3 regions of the Pseudofrankia sp. DC12 genome follow, and region 3 is predicted to be linked to each of the others. Evidence: riboswitches for the same ligand, from Rfam matches in the RefSeq annotation. Region 3 holds a riboswitch; each other region holds the start of a gene.
What was found. Region 3 has a riboswitch for cyclic di-AMP ahead of FRADC12_RS15575 (peptidoglycan-binding protein). Riboswitches for the same ligand answer to the same signal wherever they lie in the genome.

Region 1 (10,296 bases), 820 kb from region 3:
GGCCCCGCGGTCCTGGCCTCGGCCGGCACCGTCGTCCTCAGCCTGCTGTGCCTGCTGCTCGGTGAGCTGAACTCCGACCGTGGGCTCGGACCGGTCGGCGCGGTCGGCATCGCCGTGGCGTTCGTCACCATGGGGACGCTGCTCCCCGCGCTGCTGGTGATCTGCGGCCGGCGGCTGTTCTGGCCGGCCATCCCCCGGATCGCAGCGCCGGCCGTCACCACGAGCCTCGAGGACGCCGGCAGCCCGGACGTCGTCGGCGCCTGGGCCCGGGCCGGGCTGACGATCGCCCGCCGGCCCCGGCTGATCTGGCTCGTCACCAGCGCGGTCCTCGCCGGCCTCACGATCGGCATCGTCACGTTCCACATCGGTCTCACCGACCGCGGGGCGTTCCGCAAGCCGATCGACTCGATCACCGGCGAAGCGCGCATCGCGGCCCACTTCCCACCGGGCGCGAGCGCCCCCACGTTCGTGATCGGCTCCAGCGACAAGGCGGCCGAGCTCGGCCGGGCGATCAACGCGACTCCGGGGGTCGCCACCGCGGTCGTCGACGGCACCGGCGAAGGGCTCACCCAGTTCCTGGTCGTCCTGCGCGACAACCCGGACAGCGCCGCGACCGCCGCGACGATCGACCGGCTGCGGGCCAGGGTCCGCGCCGTGCCGGGTGCCGAGGCGCTGGTCGGCGGGACGACGGCGGTGAACCACGACATCGCCCGCGCCGCGATGCGCGACCGGCGGCTCGTCATCCCGCTGGTGCTCGCCGTCGTGCTGGTGATCCTCGGCCTGCTGCTGCGCGCGGCGGTCGCGCCACTGGTGCTGATCCTCACCGTGGTGCTGTCGTTCCTGGCATCGCTCGGGGTGTCGGCGCTGGTTTTCCGAGGGGTCTTCCATTTCGCCGGCGCCGACCCGTCGCTGCCACTGTTCGGCTTCATCTTCCTGGTGGCGCTCGGCGTCGACTACAACATCTTCCTGATGACGCGCGTGCGCGAGGAGGCGACGCACACCGACGCCCGCACCGGCGTGCTGCGCGGCCTCGCCGTCACCGGCGGAGTGATCACTTCGGCCGGGGTGGTGCTGGCGGCGACGTTCTCGGTGCTGTTCATCTTCCCGCTGGTGCAGCTCGCCGAGATCGGCTTCCTGGTCGCCTTCGGGGTGCTGCTGGACACGCTGGTCGTCCGCTCGGTCCTGGTGCCGGCGCTGGCCCTGGACCTCGGCCGCACCATGTGGTGGCCCAGCCGCCTGAGCCGGCCCCTGACCCCGCCCATCGACCTCGTGACGCCGGAAGTCGTCGTCTCGGAGGACGTCCCCTAGGCCCGGATCGATGCACCGACAACCACGCACCCCGGCACAGGCTCGTTGAACGCGAACTATCTACACCGCTATGGTCGTCGTCCAAGCTGTCCGGATCGTCCGGATTCCCTCGCGGAACAAGGACTGTCGACTGATCATGCTGTCAACCCGCGTCACCTCCCGCAGGGCCCGCGCGACCGTGACGGCCGTCGCGCTGGCGGTCTCGGCCGCGCTCGCCGGCTGTTCGACCGGGGACGACCCCAAGGCCGACTCGACGGCGCCGTCCCAGGCCAGCGTGTCGGCGGCGAAGCTGGACCCGATGGACTACGTCTACACACAGGGTCCCGAGACCGCCGCCTTCACGGTGGACCAGTCGTCCGCCGGCGCCGGGGACCCGACCAGCCACGACAAAGCGATCTTCCTGGACATCGACGGCTGCATGGGCCAGAACGTCGGCGCACCCTCGGCGGTGGCGACTGGGCCGACGCTGACGAGCCAGGACCGGATCACCTCGGTGGACTCCAACGCGGAGATCGTCACACCTGCCCAGCGAGCGGCCCACCTCAAGGAACTCACGGACCCGCGCCTGGACGGCTGCATCAAGAAGCTGATGGGGCAGTCCGCGGGTTCGGGGGGCAGCCAGGACGACACGATCGCGAGCCTCACCTGGCGGACCGCCCAGGTTCCCGCGGGCGCACTGGCCCGGGTCGCCTACACCGGCCAGGTCACCTCGTCCGGGGTCAGGACGAGCGTCTACCTCGACGTGGTCTTCCTCGGCGCGGGCCGGGTCGAGAACGAGGTGGCCTTCTTCTCGGCCAGCCGCCCCCCGGACGAGACCCTCGTCTCGGCCGTCAGCGCGCAGCTCGCCGCCAAGCTGAAGAGCCAGTGACGGGTTAGCCGAAGGTGGGGAACTCGGGGCCGAAGATGGTGGCCCAGAGGGCCACGGCCTCCTCGTGGCGGCCGTCACCCTCGGCGGCAACGGCCTTCTCCGAGTAGGCGCGGGCCATCCGGACCGACTCGCCGAGTGCGCCGAGGTCGTCAGGCCGCAGGTAGGTCGACAGGTCGCCGCCGACGTCCGCGGGGTCGGTCATCGAGAGGCCGACCTCGTCCATGTGCCGGAACACGGTCGCCAGCGCCTGCCGGGGGTTCAGGCCGCGGCCGGCCAGCACCGTCCCGGCCAGCGCCTCGATGTGGAACGAGCGCAGACGGCTGCCGCACACCCGGTTCCACGCCTTCAGCAGCCGGACCGCTGAGATCACCCGGGGGCCGAGGTCCTCGGTCCAGCTGGCGTGACGCTCGGGCCGGGTCGGCAGCCAGCCGCCGATCCGGTCGGGCATCACGTAGCCCGCGCGCGGGTGGTCGAAGGCCGGGACGAGGTGGACGTCCGGCGGGGTGTCGTAGACGACCCGCAGCGCCTGCCCGCGGGTGCCGATCGTCTGGACCCGGTCGCCACCGATCGCGTTCCGCACGCACAGCAGCAGGTCGCGGGAGTCCCAGCGGAACCGCTTCCAGGCGCTGTTCGCGGCGCTGAACACCGCGAAGATGTCGACCTCGTCGAGCGGCCGGATCATCGTGTCGCGCCCGGCGGAGCCGATCGTGGCGACGCCGACGAGCGGCAGGGCGCACCGGGGCGGGAAGATCGCCCGCAGCGCCCGCTCGGCCTCGTCGCGCCGCGCGTCGATCACGGCCTTGTCCTCGGCGGACAGCCGGATGATGTCGTCGAGCTTGACGAAGGCGCGGGCCGTCGTGCCGACGAGCAACGGGCCCGTCATCGGGTACGGGCCAGACGCCGGGTGCGCCGGGCCGTCCACCGACGGGAAAAGCGGGTTCGGGGCGCCGGCCACCGAGTCCTCGGGCCGCCGCCAGTGCGGCGGGATGATCAGGTGGTCGTAGGTGACCTCAGCAGGCGGCGTCGCGGCCGAGACCGGGCGTGGGGTATCGACGCTCATGTGCACCTCCCCGGCGCAGCGCGCCGACCGTCGGGCTCCCCTCCCGGACACACGCCGGTCCCCAACCGACGCGGATACCGGGACCGGAGATGGTGGGTGTCATCTCCCGCCGCGACATCATTCCCCATGGTGCCCCAAGCCGTAACCGAATGAACAGTCAGGGCACCCTACGGGCGACCAGAAGATACACATCGGCGTCGAAACGGAGCCTCAAGCGGTGTCGGCCTCCCGACAACCTAGCAGCGGCCAGCACGCCCCGCATCCAAAGGCGCCACCCGAAGGCTGCGGGCCAACCTGCGAGTATGACAGAACCAGCATTGCACCTAACGTTCTGTTCTAGCTAAGTGGCGGCGGGCCCGATACGGACCCCTCTGGCCAACTGTCACCCTCGGTGAGTCGTGGCTGTCCGTCAACGCGGCGGCGGCCGGCACCAGACGCGCCAGCCAGCGACGATCACCACCCGCGTCGGCTCGAAGGACGTGGCCCGCGCGAGGCGCTCGGCAGCCAGGTCGTCGGTACGCAGCCGGGTCTCCACCAGCGCGAGGCGAGAGCTCTCCAGCCAGCTGGCCAGCGCACGGATGATCTCGGCCCCGTAGCCGCGCCGCCGCTCGGCCGCGTCGATCACGACCGCGACCGCGGCCCGTCGGGCCTGGGCGTCCGCGCCCAGCAACCCCACCGGGCCGCCGTCGTGGTCGCGGACCACCCAGGTGGGTGTCGAGCGACCGGCGCTGGCCCGGTGGCGAAGCTCGCGGCGCAGGGCCGCTGGCTCGGCCGTCCCACGCGCGTCCGGGCCGGCGAACAGGCCACCGACGCCGAGCCCCGGCAGCGGCCGGGAGGCCAGCGCCACCTGGCGGGCCAGCTCCTCGGCCACGTAGCCCGCGTTCCACAGCGTGACCGGTAGCGCCTGCAGCCGCGGCGTGGTCAACGTCGGTCCGTCGTCAGCCATGAGTCACCGTCAGCACGGAACCCGACCGGTCGATCGGCGGACGATCCGGTCGCGCAGGCCCGCGGAGAGGGCCGCGCGGCACCGCAGAGAAAGAGGTGTGGACAGCCGTCGACCCTGCGCGCCGGTCAACGCGTCCGGGACGGCTCGTTGACGCCGAGCAGGCCGCGGTCGCGCAACCACGTCTCGGTCCGGCTCATCCCGTCGGCGAGGTCGACGCGCGGCCGCCAGCCGGTCGCCTCGGTGATCCGGTCGCCAGCCAGGCGGCCGGTCCTCGTGACGTCCGCGACGGCAAGCGGGCCGAGGTCCATCCGCTGGTGCGGGTCGACCCCGGCCGCCAGCCGGGCTCCGATCCCGCGGACCAGCCCGAGCGCGACAGCCCCGGTCGACGGCCCCGTCGCGTCCGGGTGCTCGGCCGCCCCCACCGCCGGCACGGCGGCCCGATCGGTCTCGCCGCCGGAGCCGGGCCGGCCGCCGCGGGCCGGCTCGGACTCGCCGGACGCCCTACGGGACTCGACCCGGCCGCGCAGCCGGCCGACCGCGTGCGCCGCGTCGTCCAGCGCGCCGTACACCCGGGCCGGCACCGAACGCGGGACTGGCAGCTCGAGCATCCGGCTGTAACAGCCGACGAACTCGGCGACGGTCGCCGGGGCGGGCCCGGTCACGTGCAGCACCTCGCCGACGGCGGCCTCGCTGCCGGCGGCGGCGATCGCCGCGGCGACGACGTCGTCGATGTGCACGGGGTTCAGCCACCCGGTGCCGCCGTCGAGCAGGACGAACCGGCCCGCGCGCAGCAGCAGCACCGGCCAGACCGTCCACCGGCCGGCCCGCGGCCCGTAGGCGTCGCCCAGCCGCAGGATCGTCGCGGGCAGCCCGGACGCGGTCGCGGCGCCCACGGCCTGCTCGGCAGCGGCCAGCATGTCGGCTCGCGGATCGCCGGTCAGGCCCACCGGCGCGGTCTCGTCGACGCCGTCGGCGAGGTCGGGCCCGAGCGCGGAGACGCAGGAGAGATGGATCACCCGCCTGGCGCCGCCACGGGCGGCGGCGTCCAGAACGGTCGCCGTACCGCCGAGCAGCACCTGGCGCATCTGGGCGGCCGGCACCCGGGACGCGCCGGCCGGCCGGCCGGCCCGGATCGGCGGCAGCTCACCGACCCCACCCATCCCGACGGCGGCCGCGTGCACCACCAGATCGGCGCCGACGAGCTCCTTCTCCCAATCCCCCGGCCGGCTCACGTCCGCGGTGTGCACGCCGGGGCCGCGGGCCACGTCGAGCGCGACGACGTCGTCCCCGCGCCCGCGCAGGGCGTGGACGATCGCGCCGCCGACGAACCCCGCGGCGCCAGTCACCACGACCCGAGCCAACGTCAGCCCTCCTGATCACCTGCCAGCGCCGCCAGGCCGCGCGGGCCCGGACCGGGCACCGGCCCGACCCACCCTCACGCGGGCTACACCAGTCTCCGCATGCAAGCAGCCCCCGTTCCTGCTTGCAGCATCACAGCACACCTCGATCTCCGCCACGGCGACCACCCGGCGCACCACGGTCACCCGACTCAGCCCGTAATCCACCAATCCAGGGCGGATCGGACGGAGACCGGCCGAAGCCGCGCGCCGATCCAGGCGAGCCGCGCCGCCGCTGGCGCGACGCGCAATGGCACCGTCCGGAGCGGTCAGGCCCGGCCCTGCTCGCTGCCGGCGAACGCCGCCGAGTCGTCCGGCCCGGATCCGGCGGACCAGGGAGCGGGGTCGGCCGGCACGGTGACGGCGAAGTCGGCCGCCGCCCGGGCGCGCCGACGGGCCCGGCGGCGCAGCAACTCGCCGGGCACGCCTGCGGCGACAGACAGTACGACGACCGCGGGCGCGAGCCACCCGGTCGCGTCCTTGAGGCCGGGGACGGACGACGCCGCGTACCCGAGCGCGGGGATGCCGGTGCCCCAGATCAGCGCGCCCACCGCGGCCGCGGCCAGGAACCGGGCCGGCGGCATCCGGACCGCGCCGGCCAGGATCGGGGCGAAGGTGCGTGCCCACGGCACGAACCGGGCGGCGATCAGCGTGACCGGACCGAACCGGTCGAAGAAGGTCTCTGTGCGTCCGAGCACCTTCAGGTGCCGCCGCTCCAGCCAGGGGCGCCCGAGCCGGCGCCCGGTGACGTAGCCGAGGCAGACCCCCGCGATGGCCATCACGGTCACCCCCGCCGCGAGGACCGGCAAGGAGATCCGGTGGGCGGGATCTGCCGCCATCAGCCCGGTAGCGAACAGCATCGCGTCTCCCGGGAGCCAGAACCCGATCGGCACGCCGCTCTCGACAAACACGATCGCGAAGACGGTGAGATACAGGGTCAGGCCGGATAGATGGTGGACATCCATACCTTCAGTCTGCCGTCCCCATGCGCCGGCGACCGTCAGCGACGTCCCCAGCATCTCGACTGACATGCCCGTTCGGCTCCGCCGACATGTCACGGCGGCTCCGCCGACATGTCACGGCGGCTCCGCCGACATGTCTCCTTCGGCCGACGTTCGGCATTCCGCTGGCGACTCGCCCGCCGGGCTCCGGGCTTACGCGGGAGTGGCACGCACGATGTGGGTGGCAACGGGCTCCCTCGGGCAGCCCGCACGTCATACCCTTCGCGCAACACCTGCCCGCGGCGCGCACGGCCTCGTCCCGGTTCACGCCCTTTTCGCCGGCCTGTCGCGGCCAGGTGGGCGGACGGCGCGCACTCGGCGTGCCTGCCGCGCCCGTTCCCCTCGGTGGCCCGACGCCTTTTGACAGGAGCTTTCGATGCCCATCGCCACACCAGACGTCTACGCCGAGATGCTCGACCGGGCGAAGGCGGGTGCCTTCGCCTACCCCGCCATCAACGTCACCTCGTCCCAGACCCTCAACGCGGCGCTTCGCGGCTTCGCCGACGCCGGCAGCGACGGCATCATCCAGGTGTCCACGGGTGGTGCGGAGTACCTGTCCGGGCCGACGATCAAGAACATGGTGCTGGGCGCCGAGGCGCTGGCCGAGTTCGCCCACCACGTCGCGAAGGCCTATCCGGTACAGATCGCCCTGCACACCGACCACTGCCCGGCGGACAAGCTCGACACCTACATGCGCCCGCTCGTCGCCATCTCGCGGGAACGGGTCAAGGCCGGCCGCGACCCGCTGTTCCAGTCGCACATGTGGGACGGCTCCGCCGTGCCGCTGGAGGAGAACCTCAAGCTCGCCGAGGAGCTGCTCGCGGACTGCAACGCCGCGAACATCATCCTGGAGCTCGAGATCGGCGTCGTCGGCGGCGAGGAGGACGGCGTCGTCGGCGCGATCGACGAGAAGCTCTACACGACCCCCGAGGACATGTGGCGCACCGCCGAGGTGCTCGGCACCGGCGAGAAGGGGCGCTACATGATGGCGGCCACCTTCGGCAACGTCCACGGCGTCTACAAGCCCGGCAACGTCAAGCTGCGCCCGGCGATCCTGCGTGACGGCCAGCAGTACGTGGCCGGCAAGCTGGGTCTGGCTGGCGAGGCGAAGCCGTTCGATCTGGTCTTCCACGGCGGTTCCGGCTCGGACCTGTCCGAGATCCGCGAGGCACTCGACTACGGCGTGGTCAAGATGAATGTGGACACCGACGCCCAGTACGCCTTCACCCGGCCGGTCGCCGACCACATGCTGAAGAACTACGACGGCGTACTGAAGGTCGACGGTGAGGTCGGCATCAAGAAGACCTATGACCCGCGCACCTGGGGCAAGGCCGCCGAGGCCAACATGGCCAAGCGCGTGCTCCAGGCGTGCGAGGACCTCCGGTCCGCCGGCACCGCGATCGGCTAGCCCGCCACCGCGGCCCGGCCAGACCGCCACCGCGGCCCGGCCAGCCCGTCGCCACGGCCCGGCCAGGACCGGGCTGGCCGCCGGCTCGGCACCGCGCCGGACCTTCGTCATCGGGGCCGCCCTTCGGGGCGGCCCCGATGTGTCTAAGGACACTTCACTGACAGTCTCGGGCCAGACCACTGCGAGCCACGGCGATGGACCACCAACGAGCCACGCGCCCGCCGGACGGGGTCGTTCGGCCAGGTCGCCGCTCAGCAGCGCGCAATCAGACAACTACCTGCCGTACGGACCGGGATGTTCGGTGCGGATGTGCCCAGGATCGCAATTCGGCCACCGGCGCGCCGAACGGACGTGTCGGGCGGCAGAGTCGTAGGTTTGTTTTCCCGGCGCGACGAGCGGACCACGCAGTTGTGAGGTGCCCCGCGATCCCGGTCCATCCAGGTCGTTCCGGGACGAATTCAGCAGGTCCCCGATGTTCCGCTCCGGGCGCCGACACACCGTTGGCAGCCCCGATAGGAATAGATGAGCGCGCGTACGCGCGCGTTAACACCGCCAGAGACCGGCCTCAAGCACCGACACGCGGGTGTGTCCTTTTTCACGTGTCCTATTCAATGCTTGTCGCCACGCCGAGGAATGTGGTTATGGTCTTCGCCGTGCCAGGCGACAGGTCAGGCACCCATCGGGCGGCACGCCGAATCCTGCCCCCGCCCCGATGTGTTTTGAACCCAGTGGCAGGAACGGGGGAACCGACTCCGGACGCCGTACCCAGAGATCCTGGAAGAATCGGGCATCCGCCCGCGCGGCCACATGAGTGCCGCGCCTGGGCCCAGCCCACCAGGGCGTCCTAGGGGTGAAGCCGACTGACTTCCGCAGTCGTCGAGAGCGCGCGTTCCAGGCGCTTTCGAGGACACAAAAGGACACGTCATTCGGCCGGGCCATTCTCTTCCCAGCCCGAACCCGACAGCTCACCTCGCAGGCGTGGGGAAAGGGCAATCACCCATGTCCGAAGCACGTAACCCTGGCCGACATCCCATGTCCGGCGGGCACTGCGCCCCGTCGAAGGCCTGCCGCGTACCAGCCGGCAACGCAAGCGTGCGAGACACCAGCACGAGGCACCACCGGCCGGCGCCCTCCCACGGAGGCGATGGCACAGACCGGCCACACCGTTCGGCCCCGCCGATCCGCAAGGATCCCCGACGGGCATTGGCACACCCAACCCGCCGGATACGCCAAGGCATCGCCGCGGTGCCGGTAATCGTGGCGGCAGTAGGCGGCGCAATTGCCGTGGCCACACCCGCCAGCGCCTCTTCAACGTGGGCGCAGCTTCGCCAGTGCGAGTCCGGCGGAAACTATTCCGTCAATACCGGCAACGGTTACTACGGCGCGTACCAGTTCTCGGCCGGGACCTGGGCGAGCCTGGGATATTCAGGACTGCCGAGTGACGCGCCAACGGCGGTTCAGGACGAGGCCGCGCTGCGGTTGGCGCAACGTTCTGGATTTGGCCAGTGGCCGCTCTGTGGCCGCGGTATGGGCGCGGACCAGCTCGCTCCGGGAGCCAGCGCGTCCGACGTGCCCCAGGCCTCCCGGTCGGCGGCCAGAACTCCTCTCGTCGCTCAGGCGATCACGTCGACGACGGCCCAGCTGCCGTTCACGACGGCTCTCGTCGGCCAGTACCGCGCCGACGTCGCCCACTGGCAGGAGCGGATGAACGCGATCGGCTACCCGCTCGCCGCCGACGGCCACTACGGCCCGGTGTCCGCGGCCGCGGCCCGGCAGCTGCAGGCCGCGAAGGGCCTGGCCGTCGACGGCGTCGTCGGCCCGCGGACCTGGGCCGCGACCTTCGCCTAGCCCCGGTACACCCTCGCCCGCCTGACCCGGCCCGGACAGCCGGCCCCTTGCCCGCTCCGAGGTCCGGCGGCGAGGTCCCCGCCCGGTCCGGCACGGCGCCAGAGGCCGAGGCACCGGCAGCGCGGAGCCCACTCGCCCGACCGGCCCCCCAACCGGTCGTGGGCCTTCGTCAGGCCGGGATCCGGCCGATCCCCACCCAGCCGGCGGCCAGCCGGAGGCGGGGCGGCCACAGCCCTGCTCCCGCTCCGGCCAGGGTCGCCGGACCATCCGTGAACCGGGGCCGTCCGCCGCAACGGACGGCCCCGGTTCACGGCTCATGACCCGGCCGGCTCCCGATGTCAAGAGGAGCCCGGTTTGCGGGCTTGACGCCCGACTCGCTACAGTCCGGAGCTACTCGTCTGTCCTGGGCGAGTCGTGCGGGCGGACGCCGAATCCTGCCCCACCCGCATGTACGCCGTCC
Region 2 (10,296 bases), 120 kb from region 3:
GCGAGCGCGAGCCGCATCGCCGCGAGGTCACGGGCGGGCCCCGCCGGCTCCGCGAGCCGAACCTGCGGCACCGGCTCGGCCCGCTCGGCCGTGGGCTCTGCCGCCGCGTCAGACATGGTCGCTGGACCCGGTCAGGCGTCGCGAGGCGGCGAGCCCGCGGTCACGCGAGCCGGTGGCGGTTGCGCCGGGTGATCCCGACCGCAGCCGGCGGATTCGCCGCCCGCTCGCCGCGCACCCGCTCGCCGCGCACCCGGTCAGCCGCGGACCTCGTCGAGGATCTCGCCCGCGCCCGCGCGTTCGCTGATCGCGGCGACGACGTCGCCGGGCAGCATGCCCTCCTCGGCGATCAAGGCGACGAGCGCCTCCGCCGTCGTGCCGAGGTCGTCGAGCAGGTCGAGATCCCCGATCGGCTGGGCGTGCAGCATGACGGCCTCGTCTTCGTCCTCGTCGTCGTCCCCACCGCGCGGCGCCGGCAGCGGCAGCGCGTCGGCCAGCAGGGCCTTGGCCAGGCCGGAGGTCCCGAGGACCCGCCGGTCGGAGAGGAAGACCCGAGGGTCGGACGTGTCCTCGTCGATCCTGATGATCGCCAGGTACTCGTCGTCCTCCTCGACGAAGGCGACGACGAGGCCGTCGCCGAGATCACGCATCGCGTCGGTCAGCGCGTCGAGGTCCTCGAGTTCGGTGGGGTCGAGGTCGAATGCCCTCCACCGGTCGTCCTCTCGCGCGATCGCGATGGCCTTGGTGCTCACCGTGGTGTCCTCACATCGTCAAAGCTGGTGAATCTTCAGACTTTTGATCACTACGACGTTCGCCGCGGAGGGGTCGGTGTCTCCGCATCCTGATTCTCGCGCCGTCCCATTCGCCCGGCGCACCGCGTCACCCGGAGCCCGCCGCCGCGAGGCCCGCCCAACGCGCCCGGCCCGTGGCCCGGAGCAGAGACCGCCTCGTCCGACCGGTGCCGGCGATGCTCCCCCGTGTATGTGAAGGCCGGCGGGCGCGAGGTGGGCCGGGCCGGGGGCGCCGTCGCGATGTCCGGCCGGCGGCGAGAAGGTGATCTTCCGTCGAATGGTGGTCGGTGGCCCGTCCGCCGCCAGCGGGCGGGTGACGAGGCGGGGCAAGCGCGGACAGGTCACGGGGTCGCCGCCACGGCGCCAGGGCGGCGTGGCACTGTAGAAATCGCCATGATGACTCCGTTGCCGCGCCGCCTCTCCACGAGGACGAAGGCGGCGCTCGCCGTTGAGCGGCTGGCGTCCGAGGCTTCCCGCCGGCTGGGCAAGGGATCCGGCGAGATGATCGGCGGCAAGCTCGCCCTGCAGGTCTCGCCGCACGCACTCGAAGAGGTCGGCAGCGGCAGGCCGGTCGCCTGTGTGTCCGCCACCAACGGCAAGACCACGACCACCCGCCTGCTCGCCAGGGCGCTGGGCACGCTCGGCCCGGTGAAGTCGAACAGCGGCGGCGCGAACATGGCCCCGGGCGTGCTCGCGGCGCTGGCCCGCCCGCCCTACGACGCGGCGGCCGCGCTCGAGGTGGACGAGATCTGGCTGCCCAAGGTGGCCCGCCAGGTCCGGCCCCGCGTGGTCGCGCTGCTCAACATCAGCCGGGACCAGCTGGACCGCTCGAACGAGACCCGCCGGATCGCCGCGATCTGGCGTGAGCTCGGCGCGGAGCTCGGTGACTGCACGGTCGTCGCCAATGTCGACGACCCGCTCGTCACCTGGGCGGCGGCGACCTGGTCGAAGCAGGTCTGGGTCTCGGTCGGGCAGAACTGGACCGCGGACGCGATGGTCTGCCCGCAGTGCGCGCGGCTGCTGCATCGCAACGAGTCCGGCTGGTGGTCGGAATGCGGGCTGGCGCGCCCGGAGCCGATCGTCGCGGTGACCGGTCCCGGCGAGATCATGTGGTTCGGCCACACGATCAGGGCGTCGATCGGCCTGCCTGGCCGGGTCAACCTCGGCAACGCGGCGATGGCGGCCGCGGCGGCCCGCGAGTTCGGCGTGCCCGTCGAGGACGCGCTGGCCGCGATGGCCGACCTCGGGGACGTCCAGGGCCGCTATCAGGATGTGCTGCTCGGTTCGGCCGGAACGCGGGCCCGGATGCTGCTGGCCAAGAACCCGGCGGGCTGGGTCGAGATGATGGAGCTGATCAACTCCGCTCCGCCGCGCAGCCTGATCGTCGACTTCAACTCACAGACCGCCGACGGGCGTGACCCGTCCTGGATCTGGGACGTGCCGTTCGAGCGGCTGGCCGGCCGCCCGGTTCTCGTCACCGGGGATCGGAAGGAAGACATGAGCGTCCGGCTGGCCTACGCCGGCGTCCGGCACACGGTGCACCCGAGCGCGGAAGAGGCCGCCGACGCGGCCGGCGACGCCCGGCTGGACGTCGTCGCGAACTACACCGCCTTCCGTGACCTGCTCGTGCGGACCACGCCCGCGCCGCGCCCGCCCGCCGAGCCGGCGGCGCCCGCCCCAGGCGGTGCCTGGTGAGCCTTTTTCAGCCGGAGCCGCGCGGGTCGCGTAATCGGCGCCCGGACGACGAGCACCGCGAGCCCGACCAGCCCGGCCGCGAGCGGCGGGCCCGCGAGCACCCCGGCTACGAGCCTGAGCCGGGTTACGGCCCGCCAGGCAGAGGCCCGTACGGCCAGCCGGCGCCGGCCGCCGACCCGTTCGAGCACGCCCGGCCGATCTACCAGCACCCGGACGAGCTACCGCCGGGGCCGTACTCGACCCGGGGACTGCCAGTCCGCGGCGTCCCAGCCCGGCGCGAGCTTCCGCCGCCGGCCGGGTCGTCGCCCGCCCGGGCGATTCCGCCCGGCTCGTCTTACCCACCCGAGCCGCGTTACCAGGCCCAGGTGAACCCCCCAGCGACCTACCCGGAGGATCAAGGCGTCCCGCCGGCCGGACCGCCACGGCGGTACGCGCCGCCTCAGCTCCCCGCCGCGCACCTGTTCGAGCCACCGCCGGCCCGGTCGCAGCCGGACGCCGCCCGGCTGCCGGCGCGGCGCCAGGACTCGGTCGCGGACGGGTCGCCCGGGCAGTTCTCCGCGCAGGGTGGGCAGGTTCGCAGCCGCGAGTCGACCACCCGGATCGCGCTGATCTACCCGGAGCTGCTCGGGACGTACGGCGACGGCGGCAACGCGACGGTGCTCGTCCAGCGGCTGCGCTGGCGCGGGATGGCGGCCGAGGTCGTCAGTGTGCCGGCCGGCGAGCCGGTGCCGGCCGGCTGCGACATCTACCTGTTGGGTGGCGGCGAGGACGAGCCGCAGACGCTCGCGGCCGAGGGCCTGCGGCGCAACAACGCGATCGCCCGGGCCGTCGGCGGTGGTGCGGCGGTGCTCGCCGTCTGCGCCGGCTACCAGGTGATCGGCACGACCTTCCCGGCCGGAGGGAAGATCTACGACGGTCTCGGGCTGCTCGGCATCGAGACTCGCCGCTCGTTCGAGGCGCCGGACGCTCCCGTGCCGCCCCGGGCCGTCGGCGACATCGTTGTGGAGCCGGACCCGTCGCTGCGGCTGCCGACCGTGCTTGGCTACGAGAACCACGGTGGGCGGACCAGGCCATTGCCGGGGGCGCGTGGGGTCCCGTTCGGCACGGTCCGGGTTGGTCTGGGCAATGGCATCCCGGCGGGCACCGACGGGATGGTCCACGGCACGGTGCTCGGGACCTACCTGCACGGCCCGCTGCTGGCGCAGAACCCCGCTGTCGCCGATCTGCTGCTGTCCTGGGTGCACGGCGAGCTGCCGCCGCTGCCCGGGCCGCCCGAGGTCGACGCCCTGCGTGCCGCGCGCCTGCGCGCCCTGGAGATCGCCTGAGCGAGGATCTGGCCTCGGCCGGCAGTGACGTGGGCATCCTCATGACACGGAGGCACGGCCGGGGCCACGCTGGTGGTGTAAACCGGCGCCATGGCGGTGCCTAGTGTGATTCCTTTGGTGGCGTGGCCGCGAATCCGCTCTCCGCGTGGTGGAAGAAGAACAGCAAGACAGCCGTGATCGCTGTCGTCGTGATCGCTGTGCTCTGGACCGTCGCCCACGGCAACGGATCGGCGAAGACGAAGGAGAAGGCGATCCCGGACCAGTACGCGTCCAAGGGGCGCCTGGTGCTGATCCACGCCAAGGAGAAGTCGAAGAGCAAGGTGCCGCTGGTGCTCGTCCTGTCGGACGACAACACCAAGACCAAGGTGTTCGAGACGGACAGTGGTGCCTCGACGCTGGCGGACCGCAAGCACTTCGCGCTCGTCTACCCGGAGCCGGTCGCGAGCCAGTGGCAGGTCGACCCGAACGGCGCCGACGCCCAGTACCTGAAGGACGTCGTCACTTACATGTCCAAGGACTGGACATCGGTCGACGCGAGCCGCGTCTACATCTGGGGCCTGGGCGAGGGAGCACGGCTGGCGCTCGCCCTGGCCTGCGCCAACCCGTCCCAGTTCGCGGCGGTCGGTGTCGTCGGCCAGTTCGACCCCGACCCGGGCCCGAACTGCGACACCGAGGTCCCGACCGACCGGGAACGCGTCGCCACCCTGGACAAGAACGCGTCCGCACGGTTGTGGACCTTCTCCTCGAACAAGAGGCGCTGAGCGCCCGGGATCGCCGCTGCTGAGCGGCGGAAAGCCGTCCGCCCCACCGGGCGGGGGGTCTCGGCAGGGCGGACGGCGGGCCTGGTCTCGGCCGAGGAGTCGGCTGGCGCCGCCCCCGCCAGGTGGGGGGAAGACCCGGCAAGGGCGGCGCCGCCTGGTTGGCCCGGATCCGGGGGGGACCGGCCGGGCCGCCGCCGGGCCGAGGGGGATCGGCCGGCGGTTCGTCCGGGGGCGTCAGATCGAGGGCGGGAGGGGGAAGCCCTCGTTGGCGCCGACGGACGAGCTGTGGGCGTGGCAAGGGGCTGGGCCACGCTGGTGGAGACAGTGGTCGGACGCCAGGGCGGACCCCGGCGAGCCGGTGGTCACAAAGTCCGCAGAGTGGATCCCGGCCCGGCCGAGGGAGGCCGAGCCGTGACGGGATCCCCTTGCCCGGCTTCGGACAGCGGGAGATCCCTCAGGGCACGCTCCGCGCGGAGTCAGGCCGCGACACACTGGTCTGGGGGAGCTCGCCGGGACAAGCCCGGGGTGGGACGGCCAGTCGCCCGCCGGGTGGCCGCGCGGATTTCCGCAGGGCCGGCCACCGCGACGGGTGATTCCACGTAGGGCTCGCCAAGCCCGATCGGCCGTCGCCGATCGGGCCGGGCTACCTCGCCGGTTGGCGCCGTCGGCCGGAGGACCGGCCGACCAGGCCGCCCGACGGCGGCCAGGTCCTTACAGGACGCGCCCGACGTAGTAGGTCGTGCTGTAGATAGCCTCGAGCTTGACGACGTCACCGCTGTGCGGAGCTGCCCACATCTTCCCGTCGCCGGCGTAGATGCCCATGTGGTAGATGTTTCCCGGAGACCCGAAGAAGATCAGGTCGCCGATCTCCTTGTGAGCCGGGTCGACGTGGATCGTGGCCTCGTACTGGGCTTCCGCCGTCCGGGGCAGGTTGCGGCCGAGCTGCCTGTAGACGTACTGGACGAGGCTGGAGCAGTCGAACGAGTCCGGCCCGTTGGCCCCGTAGACGTAGGGCTTACCGGCCTGGAGCGAGGCCAGGTAGACGGCCTTCGAACCCAGGTCGCCATTCGTCGGCGCGTTGACCGTGATGCCCCGGGATGCCGAGACGGCGGGCTTCGCCATGACGTTCAGCGTGCCGACGTTGTCCGAGACGGCGGACTGCAGTGCGTCGGTGCCGTCGAACACCGCTGTGATCTGGGTGGTGGTGAGGACCCGTGCGGTGTACGAGGTGTACCCGCTGCCGTTCGTCGTCAGGTGCAGGAACGTGGCGAACCCCGTAGGGAGCTTCACCTGGACCTTGACCAGCTGGTTGGCCAGCGGCTGGTTGGTGTCCTTGTTGGTCAGCTGGAAGCCGACCTCGACCGCCTGGTCCGCGTAGACGTTCACGTTCGGGTTCGTGATGTGCAGGTCGACGTCGGCCTTGGAGGCAAGCGTCGGGGCGGCCAGGTCGGACGCGGTGCCGCCGTCCGCGGACGCGAGCGTCGAGGCGAGGCTCACCGGGTGGACCATCGTGCTGCCGCTGCTCCCCCCGGCGCCGAGGGCGCTCGCGAGGTTCAGTCCGGTCGTGGTGGTGCCGTCACCGGTGAAGGCGTCGTTTGCGTGGTCCGCGGCTGGGGAACAGCCGGCAAGAGCGATGCCGGATACCGCGATGGCGCCGGTGGTGGCCGCGGCAACCGCGGTCCGGCCCTTCGCCTTTGCGACCACGGAGAGGCCGCGGTGACGGCCTCGGCTGGTAGTGAGCCGGGCGTCGGTATCCCAAACGGAGGGCGCAGACAAGTCTCGCTGGTCCTTCCCGTACGCCTACGAGGTGAGCTGTCGGGTTCGGGCTGGGCTGCCCGGCCCCCGCGCGACTGGCGCGCGAAGGGCTTCACCCCAAGGCCAGCGTTTTCACGCCGGCCGGTCTTGCACGGGTGGTTCCCCCGCTCCTGCCCGTGGTGACGACTCGGAGGGGACACCGGGACCGCGGGCAGGATTCGGCGTTCGGTCCGGTGGTTGGGCTGACGTCGTGGAGAAGACTAGTCCACGTGGATGATGACGGTAAACGCAGGTACCGCCGATACGTCTGGTCTTTCACGAAACGTCGGTTCACGGGCGGCTTGGCGCTCTGTCACTGCCCTGGTCGCGGACGGCTATTGGTGGTGCCGTCTGCCTGGGTAGCGGGCCTTGCGGTCGCCATGGTCGGTACTACCGGTAATCTCGACACTACGCGAAGATGTCATGATCGGCCCGAGAGGCCACAGGGCGAACACTTTCCGTAGCCGGCCTCGAGGAGGTGGTGACAGGTGCACCCCCTATGCCGGGTAGGCCTATAGGGCTAGACGCGCACCCCTCTAAATGTGGTTGCCGCGCAAGGCCCTAGGACTCAAACGTAAGGACGAAAGTCCTTAAATCGCTACGGATGGCCGGGCTTGGTCGCCCAGCGCAGCCGGACCGGCGACCGACCGTCGATGGCCCGGGCGCGGCTCGCACCTTGGCTGACTCCTTGTTGCCGCTAAGGCAGATCGTCCGGCTGCTGGCGCGGGGCGCGCCGGGTGAGGAAACCGGCGCGGTCGAGCACCTGCAGCTCGATCGCCAGCTCCAGCACCTCGCGGGGGAGCGTCCGATGCATCGCCTGCATCGCCTCGACCGCCGCTCTGGCCCGGTCGGCGAGCTCGTCGAGCGCGTGCTGGCGCTGGCGCATCCGGGCGCGCTCCTCCTGGATGGTGCGGACCGTCTCCTCTTGCCAGCGCCGGGTGAGCACCAGGTGCTCGCTCGCGTCGGCGGCCTGGCGCTTGGCCTCCTCCAGCCGGTCCAGCAGCTGGTCGAGCTGCTCGAGGCGGCCAGCGAGCTCCAGCATGTCGCCCCGGCCGATCCCGGGGAAGCGTTGCTCCTCCCAGCCGCCGGGTGGGGTCCTCTGCTCGAGCGGGTCCTGCGGTTCCGTTGAGGACTGCAGCACCGCCGGGATGTACGGGCCCGGGGGGAAGGGCGGCTCCGCTCCAGGGGGTGGCGTGCCGGGCACCTGCTCGAGCGGGTGCGGTCTGGTCGGGATAAGGGCTCCGAAGTAGTCGGCGAAGGATGGTGGCGTCGGGCCGGCGCTGGCCGGCGGTCCGACGGGGTCGTATCCGGCCGCGGCGCCAGCCGTGCTCTCGGGCTGGTGGCCGTCCGGCCCGGCGAACGCGTCACCCGGACCGAAGCCATGCTCGACCGCGAACCCGTCCGTGGCCGCGAACCCGTGCTCGACCGCGACGCCCTGCTCGACCGCGAACCCTGCGCCGTCCCGGGCCGGGACGGCGCCCTCGTCGCGTGCCGCGAACCCCGCCTCGTCCCTCACCGCGAGACCGGCCCTGTCTCCTGCCGCGAACCCGGCCTCGTCTCTCACGGCGAAACCGGCGGGTGGCGAGGCATCGCCGGGGCCGAGGCCTTTGGAGGTCGACGCCTGCCGAGGCCCGATCGCCGGGCCCGCGCCGCCGAAGGCGGGATCGTCGTCGCAGAGGGCGTCCGGGGCAGCACCAGGCGGCGTGTCGACGGTGCCATCGGGCACGGTGACATGGATGTAGGCGCTGTCAACTGCCCGTTCCGGTCCAGTGAGGCTGTGCGGGCCGGTCACATCCGACACGGTTCGTAACGGTAGCCCAGACCGCGCGGAAGTGCGGGCAGATACACCGTCTCGCTAGCCTGTGAGCGTAGCCAGGACGGAAAGTGATGATTCCAGCACCGATGTGGGGTGGGCGGTCCGGTCAGAGCGACAGGTCGGTGTCTCGCGGTTCGACGGCCGCCGGGCCGGCGGTGAGCGGGTCTGTGGCCCGCGGAGGGCCGGTGGGCGGTGCTCTGCCAGGCAGCGGTGGCCTGCGCGTCGATGGTTCGGTGCTCCGGTGGTGGCGGCGCCCAGCGCAGGTCCCGGCTCCAGCCGCCGTCGATGATCGAGCCGAACGCGTCGACGATCGCCCAGTCGACGACCTGGTCGGCGTCGACGACCACCGCCCGGCCCATTCGGATGTGGGCGAGCGACGGGTGCACCGCGTCGTTGAGGCAACGTCCTTCCAGCCAGGCCCGGACCCGCCAGGACCGGGTGAGCACCCAGGGCGCCTCTGATCCGCCCGGAATCGCCAGCCGGTGCCGGACGATGAGGTGGCCCAGCGGCGGAAGCCGCCCCTGGAGGAACTGCTGGCGCAGGTGCCCCAGCTGGCCGCGGGCACGCGCGACCGCGGCCTCGGTGCTGTTGTCGGGACTACGACGCCGGCCGCCGGCCGTGTCCGCGGGCTTGGCGGTCGCGTCGGCCGCCGGGCTGGCTGGCCGCACCATGACGGCCGAGCCGTCCGGCGGCGTCGACCGGTCGGATCGGCTCCTCCAGCCCGGCGGGGACCCCGGGGCAGCGGTGCCAGGCATGTCGGAAGGGTAGCCGGTATCCTCCGCAGCGTAGAAATTTAGGCCATCCTGCTTGCGGCTACAACGCGTGTCGAATGTTTCCTGCGACAGGGTTGTGGATCAGTGTCTCACAGCCAGCCGGATAGCGTCCTAGTCGTTACTTTCCGTCGCATCACGTCGATGTGCTGGCTGGTGGCCATACCGGCGTCGTGAGCGGGCAGGAAACCCCTGTTCGGCGTTCGGTCGGTTCGCGGCCGATCGAGTCAGGTCGTGGCTACCCAGGCTGTCATGGCCGCGCTCCCGCCCCAGGTGAAGCGGGCGCCGCGCCCAGGAGGTGCACATGCGCTACAGGACGCTGACGAAGCCGGCGGCGGCCACGAAGCGGCTGACCAGCCGGCTGGCGAAGCGGACATCCCATCGGCCTCGGGCCACCACCCCCCGGTCCGATCCCGCCGCGGCCGGCGCGCCGCTGGACGGAGGCTGGGCGGACGACGGGTCCGCGGCGCCGGGTCCGCGGGCCTCGGGCCCGCCGCTGACCCAGGACGGGCTGGCCGGTCTGGTCGGCCCGGTCCACCGGGACGCCACCCGGCTCGCCGCGTGGGTCGCCGACGGGGCGCCGAGCGACGCCGATCCGCGCCAGATCCACCACGCGGGCGACGCGGCCGTGGCGGCGATGTGCCAGCACCTCGCGACCATGGACCGGCTCGTCTATCCGGAGGTGGCTCGGGTGCTGCCGCACACCGAGGGCACCATCGCCCGGCTGCGCGCGGACGCCCACGAGATGGTGCTGACCATGCGCGGCGTGCAGCAGGTCGCGCAGGGGGACACGCACGGTCGGGGAAACGCGACCGACGAGCTACGCCGCCGTTTCGTGGCCGCGATCTCCGACCATGGCCAGGTCGAGGAGGAGCTGCTGCGCGAGTACGACGAGGCGGCCCCCTCCTGGCGACAGGACCGGCTGGTCGCCGAGTACGAGCGGCTGCTGCCGCGTGCGCCCAGCCGGCCGCATCCGTACCTGTTCGCGCGGGGGCCGTTCGCCGGCACGCTGGGATTCGGCGTGCTGGGCCGGTTCGACGAGCTGCTGGACACCATGGACGCCCGCGAGCTGCCCTGGGCTCCGGTCCGAGAGCCGGGTCGGGTCGGCCCGTGGGGGGCCTGGCTGCTGGGCCAGCCGCCGAGGACGGGCGGGCTTGCCAGCAAGGACAAGGCGGGCGCCGGGCCAGCGCGCCAGGACCGTGGCGGCCAGCGGCCTGGCTGAGCGCTCAGGGCGGCGCCGCGACGCCCGCCGGGCGGCGCCCGGTCAGGTCAGGTCGATCGGCCCGGCACCGGGGCCGTGCCCGAGCCAGCCGCTGACCAAGGTCGTCAGCCGGCGGGGATAGACGG
Region 3 (10,296 bases):
GGATGACCCCGCCCGGCGCGCCGACCCCTGAGGCAACGCGGAAGAGCCGGCCCGTTCCGGGACCGGCTGGTTCGGCGACCGTTGAGCCGACCAGCGTCGCCGTGATTTCCGACGGTGCCCCCGGGGCCTCGGCCGTCCCGGACATGTGCGCGGTTCTCAGCGGGTCCGGCCAGCCGGACTCGCCGGCCCAGGTCGAGACGTTCGCCTGTTCAGCCCCGGCGGCACCCGCAATCGGATTCGGACCCCCGGACGGATTCGCCGCGGCCGGCGCGGCGATGCGGGCCGAGCTGCGAGAGCTCACCGGTCAGCTGTTTCGCGCGATCGCGGCCGACCCGGCCGACCCGGGGACCGGTCGAGCGGTTGGCGCGCGGCTGGTCCGGATCGGGTTCGCCGAGCCGGACGCGCTGGCCCGCAGCGTCGACATCCTCGGCCCTGCCCTGGCCGCCGCTGCCGGCGCCGGGCGCGCGACCGCCGTCTACGCTCTCCTGGGCGCCGTGGCCGCTGGCCACGGCGACGCCCTGCGCAAGCGGGACCTGGCCGTCGCCGCGGAGAAGCAGCGCGCCGAACTCGCCGCCCTGCGCAGCGCGCAGCGGGCCCGCCGGGACGGTGCGGCCCAGTTCCGTGCCGCCTTCGACCACGCCGGCATCGGGGCCCTGGTGGTGGCCGACTGCGGCGAGATCGTGGAGGTCAACGACACCGCCAGCCAGATCGTCGGCCGAGACCTCGCGCACCTGTCCATCGGCGACGTCTGGGACCTGGTCCACTCACGCGACCGGGCCGAGCTGATCGACATGTGGGCCGCCGTGCGGGCCGGCCGCTCGGGGCACGGCGTCTGGCGGCTTGACCGGCCGGCCGGTCCCGACGGCGGCCCGGTGTGGGTGGCGCTGACGGCGACCATGGTCGAGGACGACGCGGCCAGAGTGTGCTTCGCCGTCACGATCGAGGACGTGACCTACCGGCCCGACCCGCGGTACACGCCTGAGCGCGGCGGGCCGGCCGCTCCCGCTGCAGGCCTCACGCCCACGGCCGGCACGGACAGCGCGCTGGGCCGGCAGGTCGACGCGACCCGGGTGTCCGAGTCGGACCAGGCGGCGGCCGCCGCGCGGATGACCCGGGGGATCGCGGCCGCGCTGCGGGACGGCCAGTTCGTCGTGCACTACCAGCCGATCGTGCGCCTGCTCGACGGGCGGATCCAGGGCGCCGAGGCGCTCGTCCGCTGGAACCATCCGCGGCTCGGGATGCGCCGGCCGGAGGAGTTCATCGGTGCCGCCGAGGAGTCCGGCCTGATCGTCCCGCTCGGTCTGCACGTGCTGGAGACGGCCTGCCAGGACGCGGCCCGGTGGGCGAACGTGGCTGCGACCGCCCCCGCGCTAGGCGACGACGAGCCGCCGGTCCGCCCGTTCGTCAGCGTCAACCTCTCGGTGCGCCAGCTGGAGGAGCCGGACACCGTACCGGTCATCCTGCGGATCGTCGAGCGGGCTGGGATCGAGCCCGGCCGGCTGCAGCTCGAGCTGGTCGAGAGCCTGATGCTCGACACGGTCGGCCGTCCGCTGGAGGCGCTGCGCGCCCTCGCCGCCGCGGGCATCCGGATCGCCATCGACGACTTCGGCACCGGCTACTCGAACTTCGCCTACCTGCCGACGCTGCCAGTCCGTGCGCTCAAGCTCGCGGGGCAGTTCGCCGGCCAGGTCGACGATGACGCCGACGGTCCGGACGGCGACCCGGGTGGCCTGCTGTCGGCGGTGGCTCTCGATCACATGGTCGAGGGCATCGTCCTGATCGCCCATCGGCTCGGCCACACGGTGACCGTCGAGGGTGTCGAGACGCGCGAGCAGGCGGCGCGGATGCTGGCACACGGCGCCGACTTCGGTCAGGGCCACCTGTTCGGCCATCCTGTCTGTGCCGACAAGCTCGCTGCCGTCTTCGCCGGCGAACCGGCGAACGTCGGCGGGACGCATGGGCCGCGCCTGGCCGCCATGCCGGTTCCGTCGGCGCGGGACCATCGGCTGCACGACCACGCGGCCCCCCACCGATGGGTCTGAGCCCGCTCTGGCGCGGGCTCGTCGGACAGTAGTGAGACTTTTGGGCTATCCAGCGCCCCAGAGGTCATGACCGGCAGTCAAGAAGGTCGCTGAGCCAGGCTGCCGGCGGTCCGGCCTCGGCGTCGCCGAGGCCGGACCGCCACCGGATCACTGGGTGATGGCGACCGAGGTGATCTCGGGCTTGCTGGCCGGGACGCCGTCGCCGGCCTCGCCCTCGACACCCGGGCTGGTGATCTTGTCCAGGATGTCCAGACCCTGGGTGATCTCGCCGAAGACCGTGTAGCCGCCGGCCAGCGCCTGAGCCCCGGCCTCGGTCGGGTCCGCGTAGCTGATGAAGAACTGGCTGCCGTTGGTGTCCGGGCCCGCGTTCGCCATCGCGAGGACGCCGCGGTTGTAGTTGACGCCGCTCGTGTTCTCGTTCTTGTAGGCGAACCCGGGGGTGCCGGCGCCCTGCGCGGTCGGGTCGCCGCACTGTAGGACGAAGATCATGGAGCTCGGCCCGTAGGTCTCGCGGTGGCAGGTCGTCTGGTCGTAGAACTTGTGCTGGGCGAGGTACTCCAGCGCATGCACCGTGCACGGAGCCTTCGCGGCGTCCAGCGTGGCGACCATCGTGCCGTAGTTGGTGTTGATCGTCATGGTCGCGGTCTTCGTGTCGACGCTCGGCCCGGCCGGCGGAAGCGTGACGTCACGCGCCGGCTGCTGGCCGTCCTCGGTGTAGACGCAGTCGCCGACCTTGGTGGACGCCAGTGGCTTGGTGGTCGGGGTCGGCAACGTCGACAGCGTGTCAGCGGAGCTGGACGAGCCGCCGGCCGCCTTCGAGATCAGGACCGCGCCGGTGATGAGCAGCGCCGCGGCCAGCAGGCCGAAGGCCGCGACCTTCACCTCGGGGGACAGCTGGCGACGGCGTGGCGTCCCGGCCGAGATGTCCTTCTGCCAGCTCGGCTTCGCGTCGTCTTCGTCGTCTTCGTCGTCTTCGTCGTCCTCGTCATCCTCGAAGTCGGCGGGGTCGGGCTCGTCGAAGTCCTCGGCGTCAGGGTTTTCGGGGGCGAGGTCCTTGGCGTCCAGGTCGTCCTCGTTCTCGGCGGCGAGGTCGTCGTCGCCGAGGTCCTTGGCGTCGGCGTCGGGGTCGTCGTCGTCCTGGCCGGCGTCGTCCTCGTCGTCGGTCGCGCCGGCACGCAGCGTCGGCCCGGTGGCCGCCCACGGCCCGGCGGCTGGGTCCCGCGGTGGCGGCAGCAGGCCAGCCCACCCACCCGGAGCAGCGTCGGCAGTGCCCACGCCCGGGATCATCGGGATTCCAGCGGCCGAAACTATGATCGGCGGCGCGGTGCTGGCCTTGGCCGCCGGCTCTGCCGGCGCACTCGACTCGGCGGGCCGCTCGTCCGGCCCGGCGGGGTCCTTCTCGTCCGGCATCAGTTGCTACCTCCCGGCGTCGCAGCCTAGCAACCCAACCTGTAGGACGGCCGGCTCCCTCCGCCGGAGCGAACACATCTGGTTACGGGCTGGCGACGACCGGATGGCGGCCGCGGGCTGCGGCGTGAGCGAGCGCAGCGAAAGCTGTGCCCGGTCGACGTAGTGGGCCGCGCCGCATGTGCCCCGGTCCGGAAGCGACGAGCGGCACAGGCCAGGTCGCGGAGTCCGAGGTGCTGTTGGCCTGGCCAGCGAGGTGGCAGCCGAGCGGACTGTCGCCGCGATCAGTGGCGACTCGCCGACATCGGCTCCGGGTCGGACCCGCCGGTCCGCGCCCGGCCGGCTCCGCCCCCCGCGGGTCTCGCCCTCGCGAGCGCGCCGAATTGGTGACATCAGCTCCGGGAGAGAAGACCCGCCGGGTGTGGAGGTGGAACCGGCCCACGGACCGAGCTGACCGGCGGCGCGAGTGGCCTCCCTGCCGGCTACACCGGCAGGGAGGCCACCGCGGAAAGGAGCGCGGAGGTGCTGGTCGAGTCAGACACCTCGGTCGTCACCGGTTCGCTCGGGGTCGTCGGCTCGGCGCTCGTCGGTTCGACGACCGGCAGCTTCGTCGTCGGAGCGGGCGCGTCACTGGTGGGAGGCAGCGGCTCCGTCGTGGTGCGCGGCGGAGTGGTCGGCGGCGGCGTCGTGCCTGGCGGCGTGGTGGCCGGCGTCGTCGGCACGATGGTTGGCGGGCTCGTCGTCGGCTGGCCTGGCGGGGACGGACGCGGCGGCGTCGGGTCCGTCGTCGGCTCGGTGGTCGGCGGGAACGTGGCCGCCGGAAGGATCGTGCCGACCGGGACCGTGGGCGTCGTCGGAGTGAGGCCAGGAGTCAGGGCCTTCGTCGAGCCGGGCTGCTTCTCCGACTTCGCGTCCGGGCGACCGCCCAAGGCCAGCGCGTGAAGTCCGACGGTATTCGGCGGCGGAGGCTCGACGCTCGCGTCGATGGTCGGCGCAACAGTTGCCGGAGCGGTATCGAACTGCAGTAGCGGGCCCAGGCTCCAGCTCGCCGTCGCCGCGTTCGGCCCGTCCGCGGCGCTGAGCGAGGCGGGCGCGCCGCTACCGTGCCTGGTCATCACCATGACGAAGACAATCAGCCCGGTCGGGACGATGACCATTACGGCGGCCACCAGCCGCCGCTCGAACGTCGACACCCGTCGGGCGCTCAGCCAGGCGACCACTGGGACGATCGCGAACAGAACGCAATAGATCAGCACCCTGAGCATTCCACGCCCCAAGCCGCCTTCGGCGATGTGATCCGCTCACAATACGACCGATGCACCCGATATGACCATCCCGCGACGGACATCTGACCGGTCATCCGGTGAAATATGGCCGCCGTAGGTCACCTCTATGGGACGATTTGGTAACAGCGTGTTGGTTGGTTGGACGTAGTTGTGCTGGTGGCGAGGGGCGCCGGGCGGCGGACCGAATTGTCAGGCACGATCGGAAGCACCATGACGCTTGCTGCCACCACCGACCTCGTTGACGCCCTGCCCCCCGGCGGGCTGCCCGCCGCGCGTCTGGATCCGCTCGGCGAGGACGCGATCTACGCGACGTTCGATGAGTGGGCGCGCGACCGCGGGCTGTCGCTCTACCCGCACCAGCAGGAGGCGCTCATCGAGATCGTCTCCGGGGCGAACGTCATCCTGGCCACCCCGACCGGGTCGGGTAAGAGCATGGTCGCCGCCGGCGCGCACTTCGCCGCGCTCGCGACCGGCCGGCGCACCTACTACACCGCGCCGATCAAGGCCCTGGTCTCGGAGAAGTTCTTCGCGCTGATCGAGATTTTCGGCGCCGAGAGCGTCGGCATGATCACCGGCGACGCCGGTGTCAACGAGCAGGCGCCCATCATCTGCTGCACGGCGGAGATCCTCGCGAACCTGGCGCTGCGCGCGGGCGCTGACGCCGATGTCGGCCAGGTCGTGATGGACGAGTTCCATTTCTATGCCGACCCGGGCCGCGGCTGGGCCTGGCAGGTGCCGCTTGTCGAACTGCCGCAGGCCCAGTTCGTGCTGATGTCGGCGACGCTCGGGGATGTCGCCCGGTTCGAGCGCGACCTGACCCGCCGCACCGGTAATCCGACCGCGGTCGTCCGCTCCGCGGACCGGCCGGTGCCGCTCTACTTCCAGTACGTCATGACGTCGCTGCAGGAGACCATCGAGGAACTCCTCTCCACACACCAGGCACCGGTCTACATCGTGCACTTCACCCAGGCCTCGGCGCTGGAACGTGCCCAGGCGCTGACCAGCATCAACGTCGCGACGAAAGTCGAGAAAGAGCAGATCGCGGCGGCGATCGGCGGCTTCCGGTTCAGCTCGGGGTTCGGCAAGACACTGTCCCGGCTCGTCCGCCACGGGATCGGGGTGCACCACGCCGGGATGCTGCCGAAATACCGCCGACTCGTCGAGGTGCTCGCCCAGGCCGGGCTGCTGAAAGTCATCTGCGGGACCGACACGCTGGGCGTCGGGATCAACGTGCCGATCCGCACGGTCATGTTCACGTCGCTGTCGAAGTACGACGGGACCCGCAACCGCATCCTGACCGCCCGGGAGTTCCACCAGATCGCCGGCCGGGCCGGCCGGGCCGGGTACGACACGGCCGGCTACGTCGTCGTGCAGGCGCCCGAGCACGTGATCGAGAACGAGAAGGCGCTGGCGAAGGCCGGTGACGACCCGAAGAAGCGCCGCAAGGTCGTCCGCAGGAAGCCGCCCGAGGGCCAGGTCGGCTGGGCGCAGCCGACCTACGAGCGGCTCATCTCCGCCGAGCCGGAGCCGCTGACGTCCCATTTCGTCGTCACCCATTCGATGCTGCTGAACGTCATCTCGCGGCCTGGCGACGCGTTCACCGCGATGCGCCACCTGCTCACGGACAACGACGAGGACCGGTCCGCGCAGCGCAGGCACATCCGGCGGGCGATCGCGATCTACCGTGCCCTGCTCGCGGCCGGCGTCGTGGAGAAGCTTGAGAAGCCGGACGCGACGGGGCGCACGATCCGGCTCACCGGCGACCTGCAGTTCGACTTCGCGCTGAACCAGCCGCTGTCGCCGTTCGCGCTCGGCGCGCTCGACCTGCTCGACCGGGAGGCGCCGGACTATCCGCTCGACGTTCTGTCCGTGATCGAGTCGATCCTGGACAACCCGCGGCAGGTGCTGTCGGCCCAGCAGTTCAAGGCGCGCGGCGAGGCGGTCGCGGCGATGAAGGCCGAGGGCCTGGACTACGACGACCGGATGGAGGCCTTGCAGGAGGTCACCCACCCGAAGCCGCTCGACGAGCTGCTGACCGCGGCGCTGGAGATCTACCGGCAGGGCGCACCCTGGGTCGACGACTATGAGCTGGCCCCGAAGTCGGTGGTCCGGGACATGTACGAGCGGGCGATGACGTTCGCCGAGTACATCAGCTTCTACGGTCTCGCCCGCTCGGAAGGGCTGCTGCTGCGCTATCTGGCCGACGCCTACAAGGCGCTGCGCCAGACCGTGCCCGACACGGCCCGTACCGAGGAACTGTCCGATCTGATCGAATGGCTCGGCGAGCTGGTCCGTCAGGTCGACTCCAGCCTGCTCGACGAGTGGGAGCGGCTGCGCAACCCGAACGCGGCCAACCTGGCCGAGGCGGCCGCCATCGAGCATGGTGATCGGCTCGGCGACAAACCACCGGCCGTCACCAGGAACGTCCGCGCCTTCCGGGTGCTCGTGCGGAACGCGATGTTCCGCAGGGTCGAGCTCGCGGCGCTGCGCCGCTGGTACGAGCTCGGCGAGCTCGACGGCGGGGCCGGATGGGACGCCGATGCCTGGGAGGACGCGCTCACGCCGTATTTCGTCGAGCATGATGAGATCGGTACCGGCGCCGATGCCCGCGGCCCGAAGATGCTCATCGTGGACACGGCGACGCAGCCCGGCGCTTGGCTGCTCCGCCAGATCTTCGACGATCCTGCCGGTGACCACGACTGGGGTATCAGCGCCGAGGTCGATCTCGCCGAGTCCGACGAGATCGGCGCCGCCGCCCTCACCGTCACCGCCATCGGCCAGCTCTGACGGCCCGGGCCAAGCCCACGCGGATGGTCAGGCCCGTCGGCCCGGCGTTGCTCCGTCGGAGTTTCCCGTGAAGCGGTGCCGGCCCGAGAATGGCGAACCGCCCCGGCCGTGACAGGAGGGTGGCCGGGGCGGTTCTGCTCCCACGCCTCGCGGGGACGGCGCGTGGGAGTGCTCTGGTAGTGCTCGGGCGCCGGCTGGCTGGGTCGCTCGCCCGCCGGCTGGGGGACCGGCCGCCAGCGCGTGACGGCCCGAGGTGGGCCTGGTCCGAACTAGCCGAACAGCGCTCCGTGGGTCTGCGGTCCGACGACACCGTCGGCCGGAAGGCCATGGCTGGCCTGGTAGGCGCGCACGACCCCGTCGGTCTGCGGGCCGAAGTAGCCGTCGACCGCGATCGTGTAGCCGAGGCCGGACAGCTTCGCCTGCAGCTGTCGGACCGCGTCCAGGTAGGAGCTGTGGTTCGCCGCCTGCGACAGGTACCAGGCGCTTGCCGGCACGGCGGGGGCCACCTTGGCCAGGGATACCGGTGCGGCCGAGACGGTTCCGCTGCCGACCGCGTTCGCGGCGGCGTAGCCACGTGACAGGTAGGAGCGGTACGCGCCGTTCGTGTAGGTGCTCCAGGCGCCCGGGCCGGAGCCCTTGCAGACCTGGGTCGCGGCCCAGGCGTTGGTCGCCGGGTCGTAGAGGTTGCGGCTGCCGACCCAGCTGCTGTGGGCCCACATGTTGATCTGCCAGAGGCCGCGGGAGTCCTCGATGCCGGTGGCGTGGGCGTAGGTGTTACCGCCGGACTCGGCGAGCGCGATCGCGACCCAGGTCGAGAGCGCGACACCGCGGCAGCTGTCGAGGCCGGCGCCGTGCGCGTAGGCGGCGATCTGCGCGTCGGAGATGATGCTGCTGCTGGCTGCGCTGGCGGGAGCGACGCCGGTGAAGATGGCGGCGCCGGCTGTGGCACTCATGACACCTGCGGCGACAATCGCGGAACCGCGGCGACGAGCATTGGACTTCTTGCGGTGACGGCCCTTGAGCATTCTGGAAGAATCTTTCCCGCACGCCTGTGGAGTTAGCTGTCGGGTTCGGGCCGGGAAGCCCGGTCAGCCATTCTTCCGATGACGCTCGGGAAATGGCTGGCTTAACCCCAAGGGCACGCGCTAGGCGCGGTCCCGGAGGAACCTGGTTCCCCCACTTCTGCCCTGGCGATCTCTAGGAGGGGGCACCGGAACGGGGGCAGAACTCGGCGTCCGAAACGGTGCTTTGTTGCGAGCGGAGCAACCGTAACCAACTACTCGACGTACCAACAAGCCGCTGACCTGGGCTTCTGTACGGCGGATCTGTCACGCTCCGTGCAATACCTTGGAGCCAGGTGTGTGCCAGCTGTGAGCTGTGACGAGGGTCACGGTGTTCTGCGCGAAAATGCGGGAACAGGGGGCTGTTGTTCTGCAAACCGTTGTCGCGCAATGGCTCCAGGCGGCCGCGATGGACAGGGAGGTCTTTCGCCGGCGCGGCCGGCCTGGTGCTGGGCGTGAGGTAGGCGCTCGTTACGCTCCGGTTGCTCAACCCTCGGTGGCGGCCGTTTGCGTCCCGTCGTGAGCGTGGTGGCCGCCACGTTGCGCGGCGATCACCGCCGAGGGGCCGACTTTTGGACGGTGTCCCTTTGCCGCGTGTCCGGAAGGGCGGGCGCACGCGCGGTGCACGCGAACCGATGATTGCGACGGATTCTTGAACGTGCCCTATGGTGCGGTGGCGGGGGTCGTCTTCTCGCTGGTGGTGAATCAGTCGACCGTGGTCCACGACCTCACCGTCGCCCAGGTCCGCCCCGGCGCGATCGGCTACGCCGAACGCGGGGCGGCGGCCACCTACGCGAAGGTCAACGAGGTCAGGCTCGGCGGCTGGGTGGCGGACCTGAGCACCGTCGAACGCGGCGACTACGCGTTCTGGGAGGTCGAGTACTTCTACACGTATGGCAACCCGGCCGGGGACAGCCTGCTGTCGGCCTTCCTCGAGTACACGACTCTCGACTCGGCGAAGAACCTGCTTCGCGCTGGCAGCTTCACTCGGTGCATCGACCACGCCAGGAACCTGATGACCACGCTGTGCGCCCAGCACTGACTGGATCCCTCGATCAGGGCTGGAAGCGGTAGCCCATGCCCGGATCAGTGAGCAGGTGCCGGGGACGGGCCGGGTCCTCCTCTAGCTTCTGCCGAAGGCGGTTCAGGTAGGTGCGCAGGTAGTGGGTCTCGGAACCGTAGTTGGCGCCCCAGACTTCGGTGAGCAGTTGGCGTTGGGAGACGAGCTTGCCCGGGTGGCTGAGGAGAACCTTGAGCAGGCCCCACTCGGTCTTCGTCAGATGGATCTCCTCCACTGACTCATTGGCGAAATCGTCCCCCTGGCCGTCTGCTGCCGCGCTGCCTGGTGGTTCGCCGTCGGTTGGCGCTGTCTTGCCGTTGGGGCTGGATACCGGCGCGGCTGCCCGTGTGACACGGTGGGCGGACAGATCGACGGTCACGCGGCCGAACTGGACGATGGGGCTCGCCGACTGCTCGCCGGTGCGGCGAGCGACCGCGCGCAGCCGCGCGAGCAGCTCGTCGATGCCGAACGGCTTGGTGATGTAGTCGTCGGCTCCGGCGTCCAGGGCGCCGACCTTGTCCCGACTGTCCGCGCGGCCCGACAGCACGACGATCGGCACCCGTGTCCAGCCACGCAGGCCGTGGATCACGTCGACGCCGTCCAGGTCGGGCAGGCCGAGATCGAGGATCACGATGTCGGGACGGGTCGCGGCG

Region 1: linked by a shared signal. The riboswitch ahead of FRADC12_RS12265 (transglycosylase family protein) and the one ahead of FRADC12_RS15575 (peptidoglycan-binding protein) in region 3 are both predicted to bind cyclic di-AMP.
Region 2: linked by a shared signal. The riboswitch ahead of FRADC12_RS15040 (C40 family peptidase) and the one ahead of FRADC12_RS15575 (peptidoglycan-binding protein) in region 3 are both predicted to bind cyclic di-AMP.

Annotation. Positions count from the first base shown of each region.
Region 1 covers NZ_KQ031391.1:3,081,914-3,092,209, forward strand. Annotated here, with positions in the region: gene FRADC12_RS12230 (MMPL family transporter) at 1-1,308, shown strand, start outside; gene FRADC12_RS12235 (hypothetical protein) at 1,445-2,176, shown strand; gene FRADC12_RS12240 (nucleotidyltransferase domain-containing protein) at 2,181-3,236, opposite strand; gene FRADC12_RS12245 (GNAT family N-acetyltransferase) at 3,646-4,182, opposite strand; gene FRADC12_RS12250 (NAD-dependent epimerase/dehydratase family protein) at 4,308-5,543, opposite strand; gene FRADC12_RS12255 (DedA family protein) at 5,849-6,544, opposite strand; gene fbaA (class II fructose-bisphosphate aldolase) at 6,957-7,988, shown strand; cyclic di-AMP (ydaO/yuaA leader) riboswitch at 8,796-8,981, shown strand; gene FRADC12_RS12265 (transglycosylase family protein) at 9,021-9,836, shown strand.
Region 2 covers NZ_KQ031391.1:3,779,100-3,789,395, forward strand. Annotated here, with positions in the region: gene tadA (tRNA adenosine(34) deaminase TadA) at 1-116, opposite strand, end outside; gene FRADC12_RS15020 (tRNA adenosine deaminase-associated protein) at 255-749, opposite strand; gene FRADC12_RS15025 (Mur ligase family protein) at 1,182-2,483, shown strand; gene FRADC12_RS15030 (type 1 glutamine amidotransferase) at 3,083-3,808, shown strand; gene FRADC12_RS15035 (PHB depolymerase family esterase) at 3,931-4,569, shown strand; gene FRADC12_RS15040 (C40 family peptidase) at 5,281-6,273, opposite strand; cyclic di-AMP (ydaO/yuaA leader) riboswitch at 6,353-6,527, opposite strand; gene FRADC12_RS34355 (hypothetical protein) at 7,061-8,164, opposite strand; gene FRADC12_RS32305 (hypothetical protein) at 8,152-8,850, opposite strand; gene FRADC12_RS15055 (hemerythrin domain-containing protein) at 9,254-10,171, shown strand; gene FRADC12_RS15060 (NUDIX hydrolase) at 10,214-10,296, opposite strand, start outside.
Region 3 covers NZ_KQ031391.1:3,903,851-3,914,146, forward strand. Annotated here, with positions in the region: gene FRADC12_RS15555 (EAL domain-containing protein) at 102-2,042, shown strand; gene FRADC12_RS34365 (peptidylprolyl isomerase) at 2,190-3,452, opposite strand; gene FRADC12_RS15565 (hypothetical protein) at 3,932-4,705, opposite strand; gene FRADC12_RS15570 (DEAD/DEAH box helicase) at 4,946-7,522, shown strand; gene FRADC12_RS15575 (peptidoglycan-binding protein) at 7,792-8,475, opposite strand; cyclic di-AMP (ydaO/yuaA leader) riboswitch at 8,554-8,725, opposite strand; gene FRADC12_RS28445 (type 2 periplasmic-binding domain-containing protein) at 9,242-9,625, shown strand; gene FRADC12_RS15585 (response regulator) at 9,639-10,296, opposite strand, start outside.